2 linked regions of the Amycolatopsis sp. NBC_01480 genome follow. The protein of the gene in region 1 interacts with the protein of each later gene in a pairwise test. Links are inferred from orthologs where the notes say so. Each region holds a gene or a part of one and is shown on either strand. Other genes may lie near its edges.

What was found.
Region 2: the proteins of rplL (region 1) and dnaE interact in binary tests that used the Escherichia coli proteins (3 or more experiments, as listed by UniProt). The link is inferred for Amycolatopsis sp. NBC_01480 from one-to-one orthologs.

Annotation. Positions count from the first base shown.
Region 1 is NZ_CP109442.1:3,935,898-3,939,063, forward strand. Bases 282-3,142 are described here. They hold rplL (50S ribosomal protein L7/L12), read left to right. Parts: upstream 282-1,449; coding sequence 1,450-1,836; downstream 1,837-3,142. Other genes in these bases: OG371_RS18890 (hypothetical protein), read right to left, coding at 282-286; rplJ (50S ribosomal protein L10), read left to right, coding at 845-1,399; OG371_RS18905 (hypothetical protein), read left to right, coding at 1,921-2,202; OG371_RS18910 (ABC transporter ATP-binding protein), read left to right, coding at 2,475-3,142. Also shown: more of OG371_RS18890, read right to left, coding at 1-281; more of OG371_RS18910, read left to right, coding at 3,143-3,166. UniProt on the Escherichia coli protein: The binding site for several of the GTPase factors involved in protein synthesis (IF-2, EF-Tu, EF-G and RF3). Is thus essential for accurate translation.
Region 2 is NZ_CP109442.1:1,025,164-1,029,554, forward strand. What follows is about bases 120-4,205. They hold dnaE (DNA polymerase III subunit alpha), read left to right. Parts: upstream 120-474; coding sequence 475-4,005; downstream 4,006-4,205. Other genes in these bases: OG371_RS04810 (GNAT family N-acetyltransferase), read right to left, coding at 4,011-4,205. In the rest of the region: OG371_RS04800 (hypothetical protein), read right to left, coding at 1-98; more of OG371_RS04810, read right to left, coding at 4,206-4,391. UniProt on the Escherichia coli protein: DNA polymerase III is a complex, multichain enzyme responsible for most of the replicative synthesis in bacteria. This DNA polymerase also exhibits 3' to 5' exonuclease activity. The alpha chain is the DNA polymerase catalytic subunit.

The sequences.
Region 1 (3,166 bases):
GCGCCAACGCTCCCGGCGGGCCCGGCGGGACGGGCGGCTGCCAGCCCGGCTGCGTCGCCGGCGGCTGCGCTCCCACGGCGACCAGCCCGGCGTCGGGGGCCGGAGCGGGCTGGTTGCCCTGCTGGGCCTGGGTGAACCGCAGATAGTCCTGGAACTGCTGGAATTGCTGGAACTGGCGTAGTTGCTCGGGATCGAGCGCGGGCTGCCCCTCGGACGGCTGTGGCAGTGCGGGTGGCTGCGCGGAAGGCTGCGGCAATGCGGGTGGCTGGGCGCCGGGCTGCGGCAGCGCGGGCGGCTGCGCGCCGGGCTGCGGCAGTGCGGGGGGTTGCGCGCCAGGCTGTGTCACGGCCGGAAGCTGCGGCCCGCTCTCGGCCGGATTCTGTTGCGGCGCAGGCGTTTGCGCGGCCGGGCCGGGCGCTGAGCCCGGCGGCTGCGACACCGGCGGGGTGCCGTCGGCAGGGGTGGGACCCGGGTCGGGGTCGCCGGTCCGCTCGCTGTGATCACGCTGCTCCGCCACGTCACCATGATGCCCGCTCGGGTGTGAATTCTCCGAACCCGGGCGTCTTGTCGCTGGTCAGGAGGGGGTGGCGGGAAGAGTCGGGAAAGCGTGTCGTATGCTTGTCCACGGTTCTACCGAAGACCGCTGGTTTTCCGAGCGCCCCATGGCGTGAAGAACGAAGGTCCTGCCACGAAACGTGCAGGCGGCCCGCGCAGGAGGAACGAGGCTCGCCCGCGACCCCGGTCGTGTGCCATCAAACGCCCCGCGCCTGTTGCGCAGGGGCGTTTTGTCGTTTCGATGGGGCTCTCGTGCCAGTGGAAACACTAGCCAAGAGAGGAGGCGACCATGGCGAAGCCCGACAAGGTGGCGGCCGTCGCCGAGATCGCGGAGAGCTTCCGCAGCAGCTCGGCCACCGTCGTTACCCAGTACACCGGCCTCTCCGTGTCCCAGCTGTCCCAGCTGCGCCGCGCTCTCGGCACCAGTGCCAAGTACCGGGTCGCGAAGAACACCCTCGTCGAGCGTGCCGCCAAGGACGCCGGCGTCGAGGGGCTCGAGGACCTGTTCGTGGGCGCGACCGCGATCGCCTTCATCGAGGGTGAGCCGGTCAACGCCGCGAAGGCCCTTCGCGACTTCGCGAAGGAAAACAACGCGCTTGTCATCAAGGGCGGCTACATGGACGGCAAGCCGCTGTCCGTGGACGAGATCACCAAGATCGCCGATCTCGACAGCCGTGAGGTCCTGCTCTCCAAGGCAGCGGGCGCGTTCAAGGCGAAGCTTTCCCAGGCCGCTGCGCTGTTCCAGGCGCCGGCGTCCCAGGTCGCCCGCCTGGCTGCCGCGCTGGAGGAGAAGCAGCGCAACGCCACCGGTACCGAAGCAGCCGAAGCACCCGCCGAGAGCTGAACACCCCCCACCCCGAACGTTCCCGTTCGTTTTTTTGAGAGGAAGCCATCATGGCGAAGCTGAGCACCGCCGAGCTGATCGACGCCTTCAAGGAGCTCACCCTTCTTGAGCTGTCCGAGTTCGTGAAGGAGTTCGAGGACACCTTCGACGTCACCGCCGCCGCGCCGGCCGCCGTCGTGGCCGCCGCCCCGGGTGGCGCCGCCCCGGCCGCCGCCGAGGAGCAGGACGAGTTCGACGTCGTCCTCGAGGGCGCCGGCGACAAGAAGATCCAGGTCATCAAGGTCGTCCGCGAGGTCGTCTCGGGCCTGGGCCTGAAGGAGGCCAAGGAGCTGGTCGAGGCCGCTCCCAAGGCCCTCCTGGAGAAGGTCGACAAGGAGGCCGCCGAGGCCGCCAAGGAGAAGCTCGAGGCCGCGGGCGCCAAGATCTCCATCAAGTGATCACGGGCGCGTGAGCGCCTGCTGCACCACCTCGTGAAGGGGCGGGCATCCCGAGTGGATGCCCGCCCCTTCCGTTTGCCCGCGATGCGTAACAGCTCGTTGGGCGCTCTCGGCCCGCCCGGGGTCGAGCGGCGGTTGAAGACCTCCGCCGAAGAAGGCCAGAACGAGCTCCACCTGCAGCGCATCCTCGTCGAGGTGCTGGCTCAGCAGGTCGCCACGCGCCGTTACCTCCTCGGGCTGACGGTCATCGCCGTGCTCGGCGTGGTCGCGTCCGTGATCTGCGGGATCGTCATCGCAGTGCAGACGGTGGAGGCCAACCACGTCACGTCCAGTAGCGAGCCGATCTGTTCCGCTTACTCCTGTTAGTCCGAACGAGTGCGAATCGTTGCCCCGCCTGGCTCTGCATCCCGGAGTGACGTGCACTACCGTGCTGCCAGCGGTCACCCGATCTCTGCTCTACCGGGTGAGGTGCCCACAGGCCTGGCCAGGAAAGAAAACTGGTGAGTAACCTATGCGCATTCAGCTCGTTGCACCTGGTTGACGCGGGGATCGCGGCGCGCATTCGGCGCGGGCTCCGCTGCCGGCCGGTGGCGCGGGGCGGCGGTGCGCGACGACGCGGAACAGCTCCTGGAGGTGCGATGGGTGCCGAGGTGGTCATCGAAGGTCTCACGAAGTCCTTCGGCAGGCAGACCATCTGGCGGGACGTGACGCTGACCCTGCCGCCCGGCGAGGTGTCCGCGATGCTCGGCCCGTCGGGAACCGGCAAGTCCGTGTTCCTGAAGTCGATGATCGGCCTGCTCAAGCCCGACCGCGGGCGCTGCGTGATCAACGGCGTCGACATCGTCACGTGCTCCGAGCGCAAGCTGTACGAAGTCCGGAAGCTGTTCGGGGTCCTGTTCCAGGACGGCGCGCTGTTCGGCTCGATGAACCTGTACGACAACGTCGCCTTCCCGCTGCGCGAGCACACCAAGAAGTCCGAGACCGAGATCCGCCGCATCGTCAACGAGAAGCTGGAGATGACCGGTCTGGCCGGCGCGGACAAGAAGCTGCCCGGCGAGATCTCCGGCGGTATGCGCAAGCGCGCCGGCCTCGCGCGGGCACTGGTGCTCGACCCGCAGATCATCCTCGTCGACGAGCCGGACTCCGGCCTCGACCCGGTGCGCACCGCGTACATCTCGCAGCTGCTGATCGACCTGAACACCCAGATCGACGCGACGATCCTGATCGTCTCCCACAACATCAACCTGGCCCGCACCGTGCCGGACAACCTGGGCATGCTGTTCCGCAAGGAACTGGTCATGTTCGGCCCGCGCGAGGTGCTGCTGACCAG
Region 2 (4,391 bases), 2.9 Mb from region 1 along the record:
GGAGACCCGAGTGCGACCGGCACGGCGACCGCGGCGACGGCCATCGTGCGGAGCGCGGTCCGGCGGGGGAACGCGCGGGAGAACGGGGAATCAGACATTTCGGTGTGTCCTTCCTGGCTGCGGTGCTCAGGGGGTACACATCGGCCGGCGGGTGGCACCGGCCTCGAACGGCCGGAACATCCGATGTCTTGCGCTACGACGGTAGGGGCGAGCGGCGGACCGTGTCAACGCGCCGGCCCGCTGACCGAGACCCGGCCGCGGGCCGGAAAGCGCGCCAGGAAGCCATTCTGAACAAGACGCCGGAGCGCTACCCAGGGCAGCGCCGGGTAACTTTGGGTGACAACCAGCGTGGTGTGAAGACAGCCGTCCGCGAGTCACTAACGTAGGGGTCCGCAGTGCCGGCGCCGCGAGTTCAGGGAGTAGTCAACCGTGTCCGATTCGTTCGTCCACCTGCATGTGCACACCGAATACTCCATGCTGGACGGCGCGGCCAAGGTCAAGCCCCTGCTCGCCGAGGCCGAGCGGCTGGAGATGCCGGCGATCGCGATGACCGACCACGGCACGATGTCCGCGGCGGCCGAGTTCTACCGGGTCGCGAAGAAGAGCCCGGTCAAGCCGATCATCGGGGTCGAGGCCTACCTGGCGCCGGAGAGCCGGTTCCACAAGAAGCCGGTGTTCTGGGGCCAGCGCAACCAGCGCGGGTCGGACGAGTTCGGTGAGGGCGGCGACGTCTCCGGTGCCGGCTCGTACACGCACATGACGATGTGGGCGCGCAATTCCCAGGGCTTGCGGAACCTGCTCCGGATGTCCTCGCTGGCGTCGTTCGAGGGCTACTACCGCAAGCCCCGGATGGACCGTGACCTGCTGGTCGAGCACCACGAGGGCATCATGGCCACCACCGGCTGCCCGTCCGGCGAGGTGCAGACGCGGCTGCGGCTGGGCCAGCGCGAGCAGGCGATCCAGGCCGCCTCGGACTACAAGGACCTGTTCGGCGCCGACAACTTCTTCCTCGAGCTGATGGACCACGGCCTGCCGATCGAGCGGTCGGTGCGCGACGGCCTGCTCGAGATCGGCCGGCTGCTGGATCTGAAGCCGGTGGCGACCAACGACTCGCACTACGTCACCCAGGACCAGGCCGAGGCGCACTCGGCGCTGCTGTGCGTGCAGGCGGGCAAGACCCTCAACGACCCCACCCGGTTCAAGTTCGACGGCGACGGCTACTACCTCAAGTCGGCCGAGGCGATGCGGGAGTACTGGGACAAGGAGGTCCCGGGCGCGGCGCAGAACACGCTGATGATCGCCGAGCGGGTCGAGTCCTACGCCGAGGTGTTCGACTTCAAAGATCGGATGCCCCGCTTCCCGGTGCCCGAGGGCAAGACCGAGGACGACCTGCTGCGCGACGAGGTGGAGAAGTTCGTCCCGAGCCGGTTCCCGGGCGGCCTGACCCAGGAGTACCAGGACCGGATCGACCGCGAGCTGGGCATCATGGCGAAGATGGGCTTCTCGGCCTACTTCCTCGTGGTCGGCGACCTGGTGCGGTGGGCGAAGAACGAGAAGATCCGGGTCGGCCCCGGCCGTGGCTCGGCCACCGGCTCGCTGGTCGCGTTCATCCTGCACATCACCGACCTGGACCCGATCGAGCACAGCCTGCTGTTCGAACGGTTCCTCAACCCCGAGCGCGTCAGCCCGCCCGACATCGACCTCGACTTCGACGACCGCCGCCGCGGCGAGGTCCTGCAGTACACGATCGAAAAGTGGGGCGCGGAGAACGTCGCCCAGGTGATCACCTTCGGCACGATCAAGACCAAGGCCGCGATCAAGGACTCGGCGCGGGTGCACTTCGGGCAGCCCGGCTTCTCCATCGCCGACCGGATCACCAAGGCCCTGCCCCCGCCCATCGCGGCGCAGGACATCCCGCTCTCGGGCATCTTCGACCCGCAGCACGAGCGGTACAAGGAAGCCACCGAAGTCCGCACGCTGACCGACACCGACCCCGAGGTCTCCCAGATCATGGGCACCGCGCGGGGCCTGGAAGGGCTGATCCGCAACGCCGGCGTGCACGCCTGCGCGGTCATCCTCTCGTCCGAGCCGCTGCTCGACGTGATCCCGCTGTGGCGGCGCGACGACGGCTCCACCATCACCGGCTTCGACTACCCCTCGTGTGAAGACATGGGGCTGCTGAAGATGGACTTCCTGGGCCTGTCGACCCTGACCATCATCGAGGACACCGTCCGCGCGGTGAAGGAGAACCACGGCCGGGACATCGACCTGGCCACCCTCGAGCTCGACGACAAGAAGACCTACGAGCTGCTGGCCCGCGGCGACACCCTCGGGGTGTTCCAGCTGGACGGCGCGGCCATGCGAAGCCTGCTGCGCGCGATGGCGCCCACGCACTTCGGTGACATCGCCGCGGTCCTCGCGCTGTACCGGCCAGGCCCGATGGCCGCGAACGCGCACACCGACTACGCCGAGCGCTCGAACGGACGGCAGCGGATCACCCCGATCCACCCCGAGCTGAAGGACGCGCTCGAGCCGATCCTCGGCGAGACCTACCACCTGCTGGTCTACCAAGAGCAGGTGATGGCGATCGCGCAGCAGCTCGCCGGCTACAGCCTCGGCGGCGCCGACCTGCTGCGCCGCGCGATGGGCAAGAAGAAGAAAGAGATCATCGAGAAGGAGTTCGAGCAGTTCCGCGCCGGCATGCTCGGCAAGGGCTTCTCCGAGCAGGCCTGCCAGACGCTCTGGGACGTCATGCTCCCGTTCGCCGGGTACGCGTTCAACAAGTCCCACACCGCCGGCTACGGGTTGGTGTCGTACTGGACCGCGTACCTCAAGGCCAACTACCCGGCCGAGTTCATGGCGGCCCAGCTGACCTCCAACGGTGACAACAAGGACAAGTCCGCGATCTACCTCGCGGAGTGCCGCCGGATGGGCATCAAGGTGCTCCCGCCGTGCGTCAACCAGTCGAACCTGCAGTTCCGCGCGATCGGCTCGGACATCCGCTTCGGCCTCGGCGCGGTCCGCAACGTCGGCGCGAACGTGGTCGACTCCATCGTCAAGACCCGCAAGGCCAAGGGCGAGTACACCTCGTTCAGCGACTTCCTGGACAAGTCGGAACTGGTGGCCTGCAACAAGCGGGTGCTGGAATCGCTGATCAAGGCCGGCGGCTTCGACTCCTTCGACACCACCCGGCTCTCGATGGTCAAGGTGCACGAGGACGCGGTCGAAGCGGTGGTGCCGCTCAAGCGCCAGGAAGCCATGGGGCAGTTCGACTTGTTCGGCTTCGGCGGCGAGGACGAGGGCGACGCGGAAGTCGCCGCCTCGTCGTCGCCGCTGGCCCACCTGAAGTTCGAGGACGAGGAGTACCCGCGCAAGCAGCTGCTCGCCTACGAGCGGGACATGCTCGGCCTGTACGTCTCGGCCCACCCGCTGGACGGCGCCGAGCGGATCCTGCGCCAGCACGCGCCGAAGCCGATCGCGCAGCTGATCGACGACGCGCCCAAGGAAGGCGAGGTCGTGCTGTCCGGCATGATCTCGGTGGTCGACCGCCGGGTGAACAAGAAGGGCGAGCCCTGGGCGATCGTCGCGGTCGAAGACCTCGACGCGTCCATGGAGGTGCTGTTCTTCGCCAAGTCCTACTCGATGTGGCAGGCCGAGCTGGTCCAGGACTCCGCCGTCGCGATCAAGGGCCGGGTGAACTGGCGCGACGACAAGATGTCGGTCTTCGGCGGCAACGTCATCACCCTGGACATCAGCGACGCCGAGCTGAACCCGTCCGACGGCCCGCCCCCGTTTGTCATCCGCGCGGACGCGGTCAAGCTCGACCGCGACGTCGTCGCCGAGCTGCGCGGCACCCTCACCGCCCACCGCGGTGACACGCCCGTCCACCTTGTCCTGGCGGGCAGCCGGGAAACCGTCTTCGTGCTGGACAACTACTCGGTGAACGCGACGGCCTCGCTGGCCGGCGAGCTGAAGGGGATCCGCGGCATCTCGATCGGCGCTTGAGCCGGTTACGAAGGGCTCCCCAGCCGTTTGACCAAGCGGAAACCGGCGTCGGCGAAGCCGGCGCGGGCGTAAAAACGCACCGCGCCGGCGTTGCGGTGATGGATGCCGGCGGCCAGGTACCGGATGCCCTGGCCGGTGGCCCATTGCTGCGCCGCGGCCAGTAGCGCCGCGCCCGCTCCGCCGCCGCGGGCGTCGCCCAGGACGACCGTGTGGATCTCCGCGGACGGCAACGGGCGCAGGATCTGGTGCTCCGGCGGGCTCGGGTGGCGCAGTACCTCGACCATGCCGAGGACCCGGCCGTCGGGGGTCTCGGCGACGAAAATGGCGTCCTGATTCGGGTTTTCGGCCAGGACCGCCGCGAAGTGCCGCGTCACCGCGTCCCGCGA